3 regions of the Sphingobium sp. TomTYG72 genome follow, and region 3 is predicted to be linked to each of the others. Evidence: riboswitches for the same ligand, from Rfam matches in the RefSeq annotation. Region 3 holds a riboswitch; each other region holds the start of a gene.
What was found. A riboswitch is a leader RNA that binds a small molecule or an ion and turns the genes downstream of it on or off. The one in region 3 is predicted to bind cobalamin.
Positions count from the first base shown of each region.

Region 1 (5,796 bases), on a different replicon from region 3:
CGGCAAGGCTCTGTTCGGTAAGGACCTCCATCGGCTTGCCCTCGGCAATCAGTCGACCGTTGTCCATCAGCAACAAGCGGTCGCAATAGCGTGCCGCCATGCCAAGGTCGTGCAACACCGTGACCACCAGCGACCCGGCCCGCGCTTCGGCCTTGAGCAGGTCCATGACGTCCAGCTGATGCCCCGGATCAAGCGCGGCGAGCGGTTCGTCGGCGATGAGAGCAGGCGCGCCCACAGCCAGCGCGCGGGCGAGGAGGACGCGGGCGCGTTCGCCGCCTGATAGCTCGGTTGCGATTCGGCCTTTCAAATGCAGCACATCGGCGCGGGCGAGCGCGGCATCGACCATCGCTCCGTCTTCGGGCGAGAGGCGGGACAACGGACCCAGATGCGGCATGCGGCCGAGCGCCACCAGCCGTTCGACGAGCAACGGCCAGTGCAACGTCTGGCCTTGCGGCAGATAGGCAACCCGGCGCGCAATATCCTTGCGGCTGAGACTGGCGATGGGAAGGCCGTCGATCGACACACCGCCGCTTTCCATGCGGACGAGGCCGAGCAACGCGCGGATCAGCGTCGATTTGCCAGCGCCATTGGGGCCGATGATGCCGATCAGTTGCCCCGGCTCCAGCACCGTAGTGACGCCGGTCACGGCGGCATGGCGGCCAAGGCGAACGGACAGGTCTTGCGTGCGGATGGTCACCATAGCCGCCGCTCCCGCATCAAGTGGACGAGGAAGACGGGGACGCCGAGCAATGCAGTCAGGACGCCTAGCTTCAATTCGCTGCTGGTGGGGATGAGGCGCACGCCGATGTCGGCCAGCGTCAGTAGCGCCGCGCCGCCGAGCAGCGAGGGGAGCAGAATGGCCGAAGGGGAGCGATCCGTCAGTGGGCGGACGAGGTGAGGGACGATCAGGCCGACGAAACCGATCGCACCCGACACCGCCACTGCTCCGCCGACGCCGATGGCGACGCCCAGCATCATGCGCAGCCGCGCTTTGGACAGGTCAACGCCCAGCGCCTGTGCGCCCTCCTCCCCCAAGGTCAGCGCATCGAGGCTGCGGCCGTCGGCGATCAGCAGCGCAGCGCCGAGAAGGACGCAGGGCAGCGCGATCCATACATGGGTATAGCTGCGATTTTCGAGGCTGCCCATCAGCCAGCTCATGATCTCCATGGCCGCGAAGGGATTGGGCGAGAGGTTGAGCGACAGACTAATCCCCGCCCCGGTCAACGTCGCGACGGCGATGCCCGCGAGAATCAGCGTCAGCGGACTTTCGGACGGCCCCGCCAGCAGGAACAGGGCCGAGATCGCGATAAGGCTGGTGGTGATGGCAAGGACCGGCAGGATCGCAGGATGAAGCTGCGCAAGGCCGAAATATAGCGCGCACACGGCGCCGAGCGCAGCCGCGTTGGAAGCGCCAAGAACCGACGGTTCGGCGAGCGGATTGCGGAGGTAACCCTGAAGCGCGGCTCCCGCGAGACCAAGCATCGCGCCGACGATGAGGCCGAGCAGCATGCGCGGCAGGCGCAGGTCGATGAGGATGGCGCGCGCGACCTCATCCCCTCCGCCGGTGAGGACAGCAAGGATGCGGGCGGGAGAGAGAGGCACCGCGCCCAGCGTGAGCGAGCCCAGCCCCGCCAGCAGGGTAAGCATGATCAGGATGGGGAGCAGTAGCGGGCGGCGGCGGGCGCTCATGGCTTGCTTCTCCGCTGCCGCTGGCTAGAGCAGAGCGCGTGCGTGCTACAAGGATCATCGCGGCGCTGCTGGCGCTTGGCCTGACCGGCGCTGCGCCCGCGCCGCCACGCCGCATCGTGTCGCTCAACACCTGTTCCGACCAATATGTGCTGGCGCTCGCCGATCCGGGCCAGATCGCGGCTCTCAGCCCCTATGGTCACGACCCCGAACTGTCGGCGGCGGTCGCCAAGGCGCGGCGCTTTCCGGTCCTGAAACGCCCGGCCGAAGAGGTGCTGGCGTTGCGGCCCGACATTGTGATCGGCTTTCCCGATGGCGCGGGCAGCGTGGTCGGCGCGCCGGATGGCCGATGGCGCAAGCTGGGGCTGGCGAGCGCGGACAGCTTCGCCGCCATCCGCGACCAGATCCGGCAAGTGGCGGCTGTGGTGGGCCACCCCGCGCGGGGCGAAGCGATGATCGCGGGCATGGAGCGCGACCTTACCGCCCTGCCCCGGTCCCGGCGCGGCGGCGTCGCTGCCTATTATCAACGGCGCGGCTATATGACCGGGACCGGCACTTTGGTCGATGAGCTGATCCGGCGCGCGGGCCTCACCAACCTTGCGGCGAAGCTTGGCAAACCCGCGCTGGCGCAGGTGCCGCTGGAGCAGATGATCGCGGCCAAGCCCGACTATCTGATCGTGGAAGAGGGCAGCGAGAGGGTCGTCGATCAGGGGACGGAAATGCTGCATCACCCCGTGCTGCGATCCATCCCCCGCATCCGCGTGCCGCAAGCCTGGACCGTGTGCGGCGGTCCCGCCTATGTGCAGGCCGCGCGCAGCATCATCGCGCAGGCGGATGCCGCAAGCAAAGGCAGGGCGCAGCCAAAGGCCGCGCCCCTGCGATGAAGGGGGGCGGTCGCCCACCCCCTTCACCTTCTACCGTCAGAAGCGGACACGCACGCCGCCATAGGCCGACCGGCCGTAGGTGCTGTAGCCATAGACGGTCGCATATTCTTCATCCGTAACATTGTCGATGCGGCCGTAAATCTCCAGATGCTCGTTGATCGGCAGCGACGCGCGCAGGTCCAGCCGCGCATAGCCATCGATCCGCTGGGTGCCGGACGCATTATTGTAGCTGTCGCTGGCCATCAGCAACGTCGCTCCGGCCGACAGTCCGAACTGCCAGCGATAGTCGGCCGCGAGGCTGACAACATTCGTCGGGCGGCGCGGAAGGCGAGCGCCCGTGTCGCGGTTCCGCGCATCGACATAGCTATAGGAAGCCGTGACAGTCAGCGCTTCGACAGGCTTCAGCGTCAGCATGGCCTCCACGCCCTTGGCACGCGTGCGGCCCAGATTGAAATATTGCGAGGTGCCGAAGTCGAAATCGATCTGGCCGTCGATGGTGCGGCGAAACGCGGTGATCGAGATCGTGGCCTGATCGCCGCCAAGCTGCTGGTCGATGCCAATATCATAGCTTTTCGACCGCTCCGGATCGAGCGCTGCATTGCCATAAGTCGGATCGTAAAGCTGATACAGCGACGGGGCGCGGAACCCCTCGCCATAGCTTGCGCGCACATTGGTGAGGCCCTGATTGGGCGAATAATTGGCGTTGGCGCCGAAGGTGGTCGCTCCGCCGAACTGGCTGTGATCGTCATGGCGCACGCCGCCGGTCAGGGACAGACCGGCGAAGGGCTTGACCACGGCCAGCGCATGAACGCTGTCGATATTCGCGCCAGCATCGCTGTAGACATTCTGGCCTGCGAAGGAATCGAAGAAGAAGGAGTCATATTCCGGCCGTTCATGGTCATATCCCAGCAGCAGCTTGGCCCTGTCGATGGGTTGGAAGACGGCTTGATATTCGAACCGCAACGTCCTGCCAGTAAAGCCGGAAGGCCCGAAGGGAGACTCATAGCTGCGCTCCGCGCGGAACCAGGTGACCGCCGCCCGCTGCGTCAATTTGGCGTCGAAAGAGGCAAGGTTCAGCCCTGCATAGCCGATATATTGGTCAAGCTTGCTGCTGTCGGTTGTGTCCGCAGGCGCGCCGAAGAAGATGTCGGTGTCGAGGTCCGCATGGATATAATAGCCGCGCAGGTCGAGGCTGAGATTGTCGGTGAAGGCGAGCTTCAGCTTGGCATGGGTGGCGATGTTCTCATAGCCGTCCTTCTCCGTGCCGCCTTTGGCCGCGGAGATGCCATCGGTACGGAAATAGGCGACGCCAGCGCTGGCTGAGGCAATCCCCGCGCTGCCCGAGATGTCGGCTTTCGCATTCAGCGTATCGGCATAGCCATATTCAACCGAAGCGTTGCCGCCCAAGCCTTCGCCCGGTTCGGCGGACATGATGTTGACGACGCCACCGATGGCCTGGCTGCCATAGACGACCGAGTTGGAGCCACGCAGGATTTCGATGCGACGGATGTTGCCGGTCAGCAGATTGCCGAAGTCATAGGCGTCGCCGATGACGCTGGGGTCATTGATCTTGACGCCGTCGAGCAGCACCAGCGTCTGCGTCGTTTCCGCGCCCCGGATCGAAATGCCAGTCACGCCGCCAACGGCATCGGCGCGGTTGAGGCGAATGCCGGGGGTCGTGATCAGCAGGTCCGCGACGCTGACATTCTGGCGCGTTTCGATCGTCTTTTCGTCGATCACGGTCACCGCCTGACCGACCTCGTCGGTGGGTTGCTCGATGCCGAGCGCGGTTACGACGATCTCGTCCGCGTCTGCGGCGAGCGCGGGGGTGGCGGCGAGGAGCGCCAGCAGTGAAATTCCGGTCCTGATCATGTTCTGTCTTCCCTGAGCGCCATGCGACATGAGCCCAGGGCCTGCCGCTTGCGCGGCCGGTGTGCGGGAAGAAGAGACGCCAGCCCCGTCACGCGCACCGATGCGGCCCTGCGCCGCTTCGTCGCTCAGACGGAAAACCGTGCCCGGACCGATCCCTGGACCCAAGGCAAGAGCGACCATGCGCCGGTAGGTTTCCTGGCTCGCGGGTCGTCGCGGTGATGCACGCCTTCCCGGACTTTTGGTCCAGTGGCTGGTCCCCCTCGCCTCCCCCTTTGAAGGCTTGCGGGTTTCCCTGTGCATCGCGCTCGCCGCTTACAGTTGCAGGGACAGCCGCGGAGTTGGACGGTGATCCCGTCCGCACCGCATTCCCTTTCCCGCGCGATCTTCATGTCAGCGGTTGCCCGCTCACGCGGCGCGCCATAGGGGAAAGTGAGGCTATTGCCAAGGAGTGGATCGATGCGATTGCTGGGCGCGGTGCTGGCGGGTGGGCAATCCAGCCGGTTCGGGAGCGACAAGGCTTTGGCGCTGATGCCGGACGGGCGCACGCTGATGGAGCATGCGGTGGCGGCCATCGCGCCGCATGTGGAGGCGGTGGTGGTCTGCGGGCGGAGCGTCGATGGGCTGACGGGGCTGGCGGATCGGCCAGCGGCGGATATGGGGCCGCTGGGTGGGCTGAACGCGGCGCTGCATTACGCGCTGGGCCAAGGCTATGACGCGGTGCTGACGACGGGGTGCGACATGCCCTTCTATCCGGCGGCGCTGGTGGAGGCGCTTATGGGTGAAAGTGCGGCAGTGTTGAAGGGGCAGCAGTTGGCGGGCTTCTGGCCTGCGTCGCTCGCGGACGAACTGGACGCGCATCTGGCGGAAGAGAATAGCCGCTCGATCTATGGCTGGCTGGATCGGATCGGCGCGCGGCTGGTGGAGCGGCCGGAACTGGTGCTGCCGAATATCAATCGGCCGGAGGACTTGGCGCACTGGCGCGAGCCGAACTGAGCTTGCCGAAGCCCCCTCCCTTCCTTCCAACTAAGTTCGGGGGCGTTCGGCAAGCTCAGGGCAAAAGTTGCGGCGAGCCGGTCTTCAAAGCGGAAGAGCGACGCTGGCTGCAACCTCTACTGGCATGGACGTGCCCGCCACCGCTTCGCCGATCAGCAGCAGGGTCGGGTCTTCGTCGCTGATCGTGGCAACGAGGAAGGCAAGCGCAGACAGCTTCCCCCGGATCAGGCGTTCGGTGGGGAGGGAGACGTTGACCGCCACCATAACCGGCGTTTCGGGATCGCGTCCGGCGGCGATCAGCTGGCGGCTGATCTCTCCAGCGGCGGCACGGCCCATATAGATGCCGAGCGTACCGCCGGGA
Region 1 covers NZ_AP027336.1:97,618-103,413, reverse strand. The annotation lists gene ACZ5U1_RS00505 (ABC transporter ATP-binding protein) at 1-700, opposite strand, end outside; gene ACZ5U1_RS00500 (FecCD family ABC transporter permease) at 694-1,689, opposite strand; gene ACZ5U1_RS00495 (ABC transporter substrate-binding protein) at 1,728-2,570, shown strand; gene ACZ5U1_RS00490 (TonB-dependent receptor plug domain-containing protein) at 2,607-4,442, opposite strand; cobalamin riboswitch at 4,611-4,871, opposite strand; gene mobA (molybdenum cofactor guanylyltransferase) at 4,899-5,435, shown strand; gene cobA (uroporphyrinogen-III C-methyltransferase) at 5,520-5,796, opposite strand, start outside.
Region 1: it holds a riboswitch for cobalamin, as region 3 does, so the genes downstream of both, ACZ5U1_RS00490 (TonB-dependent receptor plug domain-containing protein) here and ACZ5U1_RS13555 (HoxN/HupN/NixA family nickel/cobalt transporter) in region 3, are expected to answer to the same signal.

Region 2 (5,796 bases), on a different replicon from region 3:
GCAGCGAACCCGTCGATGTAGGTTCCATGGCGAGTGACCATGGTGAACAGTTTTAGATAGTCGCGGATAAGATGGGCTTTGCTTTGTGTCCACAGAGGGTGCCGAAGCGACTGGAAATTTCGCTCCGGTGCACCTGCTCGCGTGACCGGCAATTCCATTTCGGAAAAAAGAAGGGGATTAATGATCACGCCCTCCGTGCGTTAGGAAGACCGTCCCAAACTTCGCCGTCCAATATCCGCCCAGCTACCTTTTTTCCCAATCGCAACATCAAAGTGCCATCCGCTGCGTGATCGGCACGCGCCTTGGCTAGATTGATCCCTTGTCCAGGTGCCCAGTCCCCCCACTGCTTGAAATGGAAGGCTACATCAGCTTCCATGCACTGGTTCATCACATCTCTGAACCACGCAGGGCTTGAGGGGCGTGCCTTCGGGCCGCTTTCACCACCAGCTATAACCCAGTCCAAGCTCGTTCCTAACCAAGGGCGCAAATTCAGTGGGCCGAGTAGCGGTTCTGCTGAAATGAAGCGGACTGCCGCAGGCAGTTCGGCGAGATATGGAAGTCGTTCATCAGCCCATTCCTGATCTTCGACGGTCGTCCCAATCCATACGTTACCCGGCCAATGCAAGCCCCAAGGAACGGTGGCCGCAATTCGTTCAGGTCGCTTCGTGAGAAGCAGCCAATCCAGATGGGGCGTTCTCTCGATCAAAGACCAAAGCTTGACCCGCCATTCGTCGAGACCCGCCCTATCCTCGAACACATCCGCCATCGACGCGCAGAAAACTCGTCTGCGCTCGCCAGAGCGTTCTGCTTCCAAATTCCATTTCAATGGTTCGGACCAGTGTTTGTCTCCGAAGAACCGTCGTTCTGATTTCGGTCCCCACACATTTTGGCCCACCCGCTTGGACCATGCCTCGGCGTAGCAATGCTTACAGGCCGGAGAAACCTTAATGCAGCCCCACCACGGGTTGAACGTGTGATTGGTCCATTCAATCCGTGAGTTCTTAGCCATTCTTACTCCAAGCCCACCGCTGGCATCGTTTATCGCTTCAAATGCCTGATGTTCTGTGTTCGTTCAAGAGGTCCGCTTCAAACGTCTTGATCGGCAGTAAGGGCATAGGGAGTTCAATAGACCTTGCCCCCATGAGACATGCAGCCAATCCTCTCTGGCTGTCCCACATGGCCCTAAATCGCTCCAGTGAGGCATTGTCTCACATCATCCAGAGATCATTGATACGGCTCCTGCTTGAAGGGCGGCAAGGATCACACCTTCCGGGTCGGTGGCCCAGACAGAAATGAAGGATGCCATTGGTCGGGAGCTTGAGCCGCGCGTTTCGGCCCTGCTCCCCTCAAGCGGCGGAAGCCGATGACAACGCCGCTCAGCGAAATAACGGAGCCGAGCGTCAGCCATAGCCACATCCAGACGTCCCAAAGCGGCCGTTGTTGGATAAGCACCTCAAAATCCCAGCGATGCAGCCCATCGAACAGCCAGCGGTAGAGGCGGCGGCGAGCGTCCAAGTTTCGCAGCACCTCGCCTGTGCGGGGGCTGATATAGACCCAACTGCTATTCGCGTCGGCGAAGCGGAGGCGCAACACCGGCAATTCCACGTTCGCCTTGGCTTCATACCAGTAGGCATCGGATTTGGTGAGCCAGTCCACCGCTTCGATCCGAGCGCCGGGAACCAGCCGATGGGCGGCACGGATCAGGCGGCGAGGTTCAAACGTCACCGGCTTCAAGGTCCGGGCATCAAGGACCGCGTCCTGTCCGCTTGGCCGGGAGATGAGCAGCAACGGCGTGCCATCGGTCCAGATCATCCGCATCTGGCGCGCGCCCGCAGCCTGTGGTGCGCTGCCGACGAGTTGCCAGTCGAGCGTGGGCGGCGTCCCTGCTCCGGCATAAGCGGCGCGACCGGCATCGCTCAGACCTTTGCTGGCGAACCAACGGTTGGGATCGACGGAGAGCCAGCCGCTGACGATCCAAGCAATCAGCAACGTGCCACCAAACAGCCCCGTAACATGATGCCACTTTTGCCAGCCGCGATAGGGTGAAATCCGCCCGCCTTTGTAGCGGCGGCGCAGCCGCATACGCAGGATGCCGATCCACATGCCGCTGACCGCCCCGATGATGCCCACGCCGGATGTCCAGAGGATCACCTGCCGCCAAAGCGGCTGATCCTGACGCAGCACGGTCGGGTAAATCCAATGGGGAACCGATCCGAGCCAGTTCCAGAAACGCTCTGCCCGGTTCGTGTCGAGCACCACCGTTCCGGTGGTGGATGCGACGTAGAGGACCACCCCATCCGGCCGGTCGACCGTCACCTTCCACAAGGGTCGGTAGCGGTTGAACCCGCCACTAACCGTCCACTGGTCCCGCTCGATCAGATCGACGGCGGAGACAGGCGCTTTGCCGAACGCGGCGGCGATATCGCCTGCCCGGCGAGCCGTGACAGGAGCGATGGCGCGCCCGGTCACGGCCGAAGTCGCCCCATCGCCTATCCATACGGGGCCGCCTATTCCTTGCTGCATCAAGGCGTCGGCCTGAACAGCCCCATGGACCTGCTTCCAGTCGATGGGTGCCAATCCCGCCAGCCGCTCCTGCTGGGTCAGTGACGGGAAAGGCACATACATCATGACGATGCCCGATAGGAACCACATCGCCAGCAACAGGCATGTCACTATGCCCAGCCAGCGATGGGTGACATACAGCCATCGCTTACTGCGATGACGCCACCGGGCACGTCCATCAGAAATGAGCAGTCACCGAAACGTCGATGGAACGGGGACGGCCCAATATCCACTGCTCGTCATTATAGGTGGTGGTCGCATAATGTTTGTCGAAGAGATTATAGACCCGCAGGTTCGCGGCGAGGTTGGGGGTCAACGCATAGGTCAACCCCGCATCCACCACGGCATAGCCCGGCACCCGGTAGCTGTTGGCGTTGTCGGAGAAGGTCCGGCCGACATAGCGCAAACTGGCATTGGCGCGGAGCGCGTCGATGGGCGTCCAGTAGAGCGACAGGTTCGCCGCCACTTCGGGCACGTTGGGCGGTGTATTGCCGGTGTAGCTGGTGCCGCCACTGATGAAGTCGTCGAAATCCGCATCCAGCACCGTGCCGTTGGCATCAATGCCGAAGCGGTCGGTCAGTTGGAGCGTCAGTGATGCCTCGATACCCTTGGCGGATCGCTGGCCGATCTGCTCTATCGGGCTGGAAGGCGTGCGCTGCGCGACCAGCTTCTTCTTGACGATGCGATAGGCGGCTAATGTCGCGCTGCCCTTGCCGTCAAAAAACACGGCTTTGATGCCACCCTCGACCTGATCGCCCGTCGCGTTGGTGAAGGCGAACTGGGTCGCATTGGTGGTGAAGGTGGTCAGCGTGCCGAGCGGATCGACGCCGGTCGAATATTGCCCATAGAGCGAGATATTGGAGGTCGGCTGATAGACGCCGCCGATCCGCCATGTGGTATTGCGGAACTTCCGGTTGGTCGCGCCATTGGGGAAGGCATTGACCTCGCTGGTGCTGCCGTCCGGGTTATAGACGATGTTCCAGCGTTGCACCTTGTCGCGCTCGTGCCGGATGCCTGCTACTACCGAAAGCTGATCGGTCAACGCCAAGCGGTCTTCGGCAAAGAAGCTATATTCATTGGTGCGGCTGCGGTAGCGAGGCGCAATTCCCTGCGTGTCGTAGAACAGGCCGGGATCGAAGTCGAACGGATCAACCGCATCCTCTTGGCTGTCCGATCCAAAATCGTTGGAATAGGTGAGCTTGATGAGATTGGCGTCGAAACCGACGACCAGATCGTTTTTCAGGCCCGCAATCGGCTTGCTGATGCGGACGGTCGCCTGATCGCCATATTGGGTCTGGTCGTGGAAGATACCCAGATTGTCCATCCGGTCGATCTGGCCAGTGCCGCTATTGTAGAAATAGCTCTCCAGATTTTTGAACAGCCGCTTGCTGGTGAGGCGATAGGCGGCGTTGGAGAGGGTGATGCCTTCGGCCACCGTCCAGTCGGCGGTGAGCGTGGTGCGGTTGTCGCGGTAGTGCAGACTGGCGTTAGCGACATTATAGTTGCGCCGCCGATTGCCGTTCACCAGTTCGCCGTCGATCAGCGGCGTGCCGAAATATTCCATCGGCCGCTGATTGCCATAGTCGTTGCGCAGGGTGAGCGTGAAGCTGTCGCTGGGCCGGAAACGCAGCGCGCCGGAGAGGGCAAGGCTCTTGGAATTGCCACGGTCGACATAGCCGTCTGATGCCCGGTAGCTGACGTCGAGCCGGTAGGAAAGCATATCCCCAAGCGGCCCACCGACACCTGCTGCCGCGCGCCAGCTATCCTGCGATCCGTAGCCTGCTTCCGCGTCAAATTCCGTGCGTTCGGCATTGGGGGACTTGGTGATGATGTTCACCGCGCCGCCCAGTGCGCCCTGTCCGTAAAGGACGGAAGCGGGGCCGTTCAGCAACTCGATGCGCTCGACATTCCACGGGTCGGTGGGGAAGGTGATCGTGCCCGCGACCGGGAACAGCCGGACGCCATCAACCAGTTGCAGCACCGAACCTTGGCCGGAGAAGCCGCGCAGCGACAGGGCCGTGCCGCCATTGCCCGGATTGGCGGAGGTGGTGACGCCCGGCGCACGGGTGACCGCCGACATTATATCCAGATCGCCGCGAGCGCGGATCGCGTCACCATCAATCTGTGCGACGCTGGCTGGCGTTTCGAGAGCGGTCAGCCTCAAGCGCGATCCGGTCTCGGTTTCTTGGAGTAATGCGCCCGGCCGAACGCCCGATACGATGATTTCGGCTGAACTATCAGCGGCGGTTTCCGCGCTGGCCTGCTGCGTCGTGGTGGCGGCCAGCCCTGTGGCCAGCCAGTATCCTACATTCTTCCATTCCATTGCATGTCTTCCCGGCGTCACGCGACATTCGGGTGGAGACGTGCCGCCAACGACGGTCGGCACGCGTCAGCAGCCGGACGCCATGAAGCGACCGCCACGCGAACCGATGCGGCCTCCACCGCCCGTTCGTCGCTCAAACGGAAAGATACCGTGCCTTGGCCATCCCCTGGACCGGGCAAGAGCGACCAGACGCTGGCAGGTCTCCTGGCTCGCGGGTCATAGCTTGATGCACGGCCTTCCCAGACCTCGCAGGATTTAGCGTCCGGTCCAGTGGCTGCTCCCTCTCGCTTGAGAAGAAGCGATGTGCATTGCGCTCGCCGCTTACAGTTGCAGGGACAGCCCCGGATTTGGACGGCCGGGGCCATCCTCACCGCGTTCCCTTTTAAGCCTCTTTCGAGGCACCGGCGCGATCATGCTCGGAACGCCGTAAGGCGCGCCGAGCGGCGATCCCAATAACGGGCAGGCTATCACTCTGCAAGCGCCATCCTCACGGGGCCACTTTGCTGGCAAACCAAGCCGGGGCGGATGAACGCTTTTATCCGTATTGATCCAATAATACACTTCGAGCTGGTGTGCGCTGCGCCAGCAGGTAGGCTTTTTCCAGTTCAAGATAGGAGGAAGCATTGCTGGTAGGCTATTGTCGCAGCAGCACATCGGAGCAAGTGGCGGGACTAGAGGCGCAGGAGGCTCAACTCCTTGCAACGCGTTGCACACGAATTTTCCGTGAGATGGTGTCTTCGGTCGCGGCGCGGGAGCAACTGGGTGCGGCATTAGATTTCGTCCGCGAGGGCGACGTGTTCGTGGTTACGCGCCTCGACCGGCTCGCACGTTCCACTACCGACCTTCTGAGCATCGTCGGCAGATTGGAGGCAAAGGGCGTCGGCCTGCGTATCCTCGACTTCGGCGGCTCG
Region 2 covers NZ_AP027336.1:1,221,366-1,227,161, reverse strand. The annotation lists gene tcmP (three-Cys-motif partner protein TcmP) at 1-188, opposite strand, end outside; gene ACZ5U1_RS06215 (DUF5131 family protein) at 185-1,009, opposite strand; gene ACZ5U1_RS06210 (PepSY domain-containing protein) at 1,261-2,673, opposite strand; gene ACZ5U1_RS06205 (TonB-dependent receptor) at 2,741-4,885, opposite strand; cobalamin riboswitch at 5,063-5,306, opposite strand; gene ACZ5U1_RS06200 (recombinase family protein) at 5,548-5,796, shown strand, end outside.
Region 2: it holds a riboswitch for cobalamin, as region 3 does, so the genes downstream of both, ACZ5U1_RS06205 (TonB-dependent receptor) here and ACZ5U1_RS13555 (HoxN/HupN/NixA family nickel/cobalt transporter) in region 3, are expected to answer to the same signal.

Region 3 (5,796 bases):
TCGAGTGCCTGTAGAAGCGCAGCCTTCTCTGCCCCTCCACACGCATCCACGCGGGGCGCAAGGTCGCTGCGTATCACCTCCAGAACGCGCGCGCTCGACGGCCCCGGCGCGGCCTCGCGCCTGTCGATCAACCGCATGGCATAAAGCTCCAGCCGCTCGACCGTATCCCCCGTGCTACGCCAGACGTCCGGCGTCATCCCCGCCAGCGCCTCCGGCCTCGGCCCTTCCCAAGGCATCCCCATCCCGCCATCGATCGGATCGAAACCCAGCCCCAGATCATCCGCCAGCGCCCGCATCAGTGACTGCTGCCCGTCATCCAGCCCCCTCGGACAGCGGGCCAGCGCGATCAGCAGGTCGCGGCGCAGCGCCCCTTCAGGCGACCGGGTAAAGACATGCAGCCCGTCCCGAATCTGCATTTCCTTGAGTTCGCACAGATAGTTGTCGATCGCCGCCAAGGCATCGTCTCCGCTGCCTTGCGCCCCTGCGTCCTTGTCCAGCCCCTGCGCCGCCGCCAGCGCCAATATGTCCCGCCGCAAAGTCTCCAGCCTGCGCGGGTCCATCCCCGCCGCCAGATAATATTCATCGACCAGCGCCTCCAATTCCTTCAGCGGCCCATAGGTTTCTGCGCGGGTCAGCGGCGGCGTCAGATGGTCGATGATGCAGGCGCCGATCCGCCGCTTGGCCTGCGTCCCTTCGCCCGGATCGTTGACGATGAAGGGATAGATTTGCGGCACCGGCCCGGCGCAGATTTCGGGAAAGCAATTCTCCGACAGCGCGATCGCCTTGCCCGGCAGCCATTCCAGATTGCCGTGCTTGCCCACATGCACCACCGCATGCGCGCCAAATGCCTGCGCCAGCCAGATGTGAAAGGCGAGATAGGCATGAGGCGGTGGCAGCGCCGGATCATGATAGCTGCTCTTGGGATCGACGTCATAGCCACGCGACGGCTGCACCGCGACCGCGACATGGCCAAAGCGATGCACGCGCAGGCGAAAGGCCCCGCCCTCGCAAAATGGATCGCCCTCCGGCTCGCCCCACCGTTCCGTCACGGCCCGCCGCACGCCTTCGGGCAAGCCCGCGAACGCCGCGTGATAATCCGCCAGCGGCAGCGCGCATCGCTCCTCGCTGCCCGTCATATGCCGCATCAGCGCCGCGCCATCGGTAGGCGCATCGCCAATCACATAGCCAGCCTCACCCAACGCCCGCAGGATCGCCGCCGCGCTTTCCGGCGTGTCCAGCCCCACGCCATTGCCGATCCGCCCATCCCGGTTCGGATAATTGGCAAGCACCAGGGCAACCCGCCTATCTTCAACGGACGCCTGCGCCAATTTCGCCCAATTGGCAGAGAGTTGCGCAACGAACCTTACACGATCCAAAAGCACCTGCGGCACGACTATGCTGCATTCCGTCCGCGCATCAAAGCGCGCCGCCGCCTTGAAAGCGACCGCCCGCGTGAAGATCCGCCCGTCCACCTCGGGCAAGGCAATATGCATCGCCAGATCGCGCGGCCCCAGTCCTCGTGCGCTGTCCTGCCACACCGACTGTTCCGCACTGGCGAACAATGTCTGAAGGACGGGGCAGTCCGCTTGCTCCAATATCGACGGTGTGCGCGGCTCGCCCGGCGCGGACGCGGCAAAGGCGGTGGCGTTCAGGATGACGTCAGGCCGAACCGTCGCCATCACCCCTTGCAGAAAGTCCCGCGCAAAGGGTTCCCGCAACGCCCGCACATGCACCGCCAGCACATTCAGGCCAGCTTCCCGCAGCCCGCCGATCATCGCGTCCACCGCTTCCAGTGTCCCCGCGATCATCAGCGCACGATAGAAAAGGAACAGCACCACCGGCTGCCCCTCTGTCCAGCCAGCCTTCACCTGATCCAGCACCGGACGTTCCACGCCGGGCAAATATAATCCGGCGTCCGCGACCGGCACCGGCGGGTCAGCCACCCCCGCGTCCAGCCCCGCGATCCGCGCGGCCGTCTTCAGGAAGGCCGTGGCATTGGCGACGCCCCCCTGCCGCAGATAATCGCGCAGCCGATCGCATATCTCCGGCGGCAGGGTAGAGGCGGCGCGCAGTTCCGGATCATCCTCCCGCCCGTCCGCGATCGCGGCAAAGGCGATGCCCTTTTCCCGCGCAACATTGGCAATTTCCTCAATGCCATAGGGCCAATAGCTCTTGCCCCCTAACAGCACCACGCACACGAACTTCGCACGCGAAATCACCTGTTCGACATATAGGTCGACCGAATAGGGATGCTTCAATTGCAGCAGGTTGGCCAGCCGGATCACCGGCGCGCCATCCCCCAGGATCGCCGCCGCGCTCGCAAAGCAGGCAAGGTCGCTGTCCGCCACGGTCAGCAGCACGATGTCGCCCGGCGACTGGCCAAGGTCGATTGCTTCGTCCCCGTTCGAAACGGTCCCCGGCGTGGCGGTCAGCAGATGCATCAGGCGCCCGCCATCTGCCCTGCCAGCTGCTTTGAAAGCGCGCCTTCGATCGCCGCGCGATCCAGCCCGGCCTGACCGATCACCACCAGCCGCGAAGCGCGCGCTTCGCCCGCCTGCCAGTGCCGGTCATAATGATGCTGGATACGTGGCCCGACCGCCTGAATGACCAGCCGCGCCGGGCGACCCGCAATGGCCACGAAGCCCTTCACCCGCAATATGTCATGATCGGCGATAACGCGCCCCAACGCCTCCAGCAGCGGCGCAGGATTGCCCAATTCCCCCAGTTCCACGACGAAGCTGTCGAAATCCTCATGATCATGATCGTCCTCATCGTCATGATGGGACCGGCGCCCGTCAATCTGCTCCTCCACACCCGCGCCCAGGCCCAGCAGGATGGCAGGGTCGATCTCCCCGCGCGCCGTGCGGACGATGCGCACGCCCGGCCGCACCTCGCCGCCCAGCTGCTGCTCCAGTTCCACCAGCCCGTCCGGCGCAACCAGATCGGTCTTGTTCAGCAGCACCAGGTCGGCACAGGCCAGCTGATCCTCAAACAATTCCTCGATCGGGCTGTCATGGTCGAGCGTCGGGTCAGCCGCCCGCGCCGCAGCCAATGCCGCCTCGTCATGCGCAAAGCGCCCCGCCGCCAGAGCGTCCGCATCGACCAGGGCAATGACGCCATCCACCGTCGCCCGCGTCCGGATGTCAGGCCATTGGAACGCCTTCACCAACGGCTTGGGCAGGGCAAGCCCCGACGTCTCGATGATGATATGATCGGGCGGCACATCCCGGTCCAGCAGCCGCTGCATCGTCGGCAGGAAATCGTCCGCAACAGTGCAGCAGATGCAGCCATTGGCCAGCTCGATAATGTCGTCATCCGGGCAAGCCTCATCGCCGCACCCCTTCACCAGCGACCCATCGACGCCCACATCGCCAAACTCGTTGATAATCAGCGCCAGCCGCCGGCCGCCCGCATTTTCGATCAAATGGCGGATCAGCGTCGTCTTCCCGGCACCCAGAAATCCGGTAATGACGGTAGCAGGAACCTTGCTCATAAAGTCTGTCCTTGATTGGAGAGGAGCACTTCGATCTCGTCGAAGCGCTTCCAGCGGTAGATGAACCAGCTCACCAGCCAGCAGGCGGCGAACAGGCCGATGATGAAGAAACCGAGACTGTTGAAATGCTCGCCCAGATTGGCGGCCACCGACCAGACGCCGCCCGTCAGGCCCAGCTTGTCGCCCAGCAGCGCCGCCGCCTCGATCCCGCCGATGACGATGGCGACCAGCGCCGACACCGATGTGATGGTGATATTATAGTAGAGCTTGCGGATCGGCTTCACGAACGCCCATTGATAGGCGCCCATCATCAGCGCCCCGTCCGCCGTGTCGATCAACACCATGCCCGCAGCGAACAGTAACGGGAATATGAGCACGGTCGCAATCGAAAGCCCACTCGCAGCCTGCCCCGCCGACAGGCCAAGGATCGCGACTTCGGTCGCCGTGTCGAACCCAAGACCGAACAGGAACCCGAGCGGCGCCATGTGCCAGCTGCGCGTCACGAGCCGGAACAGCGGCCGGAACAGGCGGGCAAGAAAACCCCGATTGCCGAGCAAAATGTCCATGTCCTCATCGGCATAGGCGCCGCCACTGCGAACATGGTTAAACGTCTTCAGAACCGACCGCAGGATCATCAGGTTCATCGCGGCAATGGCGAACAGGAATGTGGCGGAGATGATCGTCGCGATCGTCCCGCCGATCTCGCCCGCCGCCTCCACGCTGCTTAGCGCGCTAGCGGCGAAAGCGATTCCGACGGCGGCGATCAGCACGATCCCGCTATGTCCGATCGCGAACCACAGCCCCACGGTCAGCGGCCGCTGTCCATCCTGCATCAGCTTGCGGGTCACATTGTCGATCGCGGCGATATGGTCCGCGTCCACCGCATGGCGCAGCCCCAGGCTCCACGCCAGCAGGGCGGTGCCCAGCATCATCGTGTCGCCCGCAAAGATCAGCAAGGCGCACAGCCACAGCCCGATATTGATCGCGATCAGCCCCGCGAACATGAAAGCGGCGCGTCGTCGCAGCGCCGGAAATTGCATGGCCATAAAAACATGGCTCCCGTCAGCGTCAGCGAGACTGGACGGGACCTCCGCTAAGCGGCCGACATTCCGCGCCGGACGGACGCATCATAGCGCCCGGCACGCATGCCGGTGCGGACCCGCCGCACGCGTCGCTCAGACGGAATACCGTGCCCCGGCCATCCCCTGGGCCAAAGCAAGAGCGACCAGACGCCGACAGGTCTCCTGGCTTGCGGGTCATCGCTCGACACATGGCCTTCCCAGGCCTCGCATGATTTAGCGTCCGGCCCAGTGGCTGACCCTCCGACAAGTGACGGAAGGTCGCTATGCGTCTCGCTCACCGCTTACAGTTGCAGGGACAGCCGCGGATTTGGGCGCCTTGTCAGCAACCCGCACCGCATTCCCTTTAAAGCCCTTTCGGGCACCGGCGCGATCGTGGCCGTGCATAGATGGCTTGGCCGCCAAAGGAAAGCGGCAGTTGCATGGCCGCGTCCGATTGCCTGCCATGCCATATTGCCGCGTGCACCTTGCCCGCCTAGACCGGCGTCTATGTCTTCGCCCTTCTCCTTCACCCGCATCACCCCCGACGGCGAGGCATCGCCGGTGACGCGCGAGTTGGCGGAGGAAGCGCCTGTCGCGATCGAGTTCAACGGCGTTGGCTATGCCGTGTTGATGGCGACGCCGACCGATGTTGCGGAACTGGTGCAGGGGTTTGCGTTGGCCGAGCGGCTGGTCATCCCATCCGACGCGCCGCTTGACGTCGATGTCCATGCTACGGAGCAGGGCTTGGTCGCACGGGCTACGCTGCCGGAAGACCGGGTCGAGGGGCTGCTAGGCCGGGTCCGTCATCGCGTCTCCGATTCCTCCTGTGGTCTGTGCGGCGTTGAAAATCTGGAACAGGCGCTGCGTCCCTTGCCTGCCGTGACTGCCCGATCGGACGCGAGCCGGGAAGCGATCTTCGGTGCCCTGCACGATCTTGCCGCGCATCAGCCGCTTAATCGGCAAACTGGCGCGGTCCATGTGGCGGCGTTGGCCGGGACGGATGGTGCCATCCGCCTCGCCTATGAAGATGTGGGCCGCCACAATGCCTTCGACAAGCTGATCGGGGCCATGCGGCGGGGGCAATTGTCGTGGGATGGCGGCTTCGCGCTGTTGTCCTCCCGCTGTTCCTTTGAGCTGGTGGAAAAGGCGGCGCTCGCCAATTGCCCCCTGCTCGTCACCATCTCCGCTCCCACGCGTTTGGCAGCCGAGCGCGGGGCCAGCGCCGGATTGCCGATCGTCGTG
Region 3 covers NZ_AP027337.1:31,588-37,383, reverse strand. The annotation lists gene cobN (cobaltochelatase subunit CobN) at 1-2,441, opposite strand, end outside; gene cobW (cobalamin biosynthesis protein CobW) at 2,441-3,493, opposite strand; gene ACZ5U1_RS13555 (HoxN/HupN/NixA family nickel/cobalt transporter) at 3,490-4,539, opposite strand; cobalamin riboswitch at 4,711-4,956, opposite strand; gene ACZ5U1_RS13550 (formate dehydrogenase accessory sulfurtransferase FdhD) at 5,062-5,796, shown strand, end outside.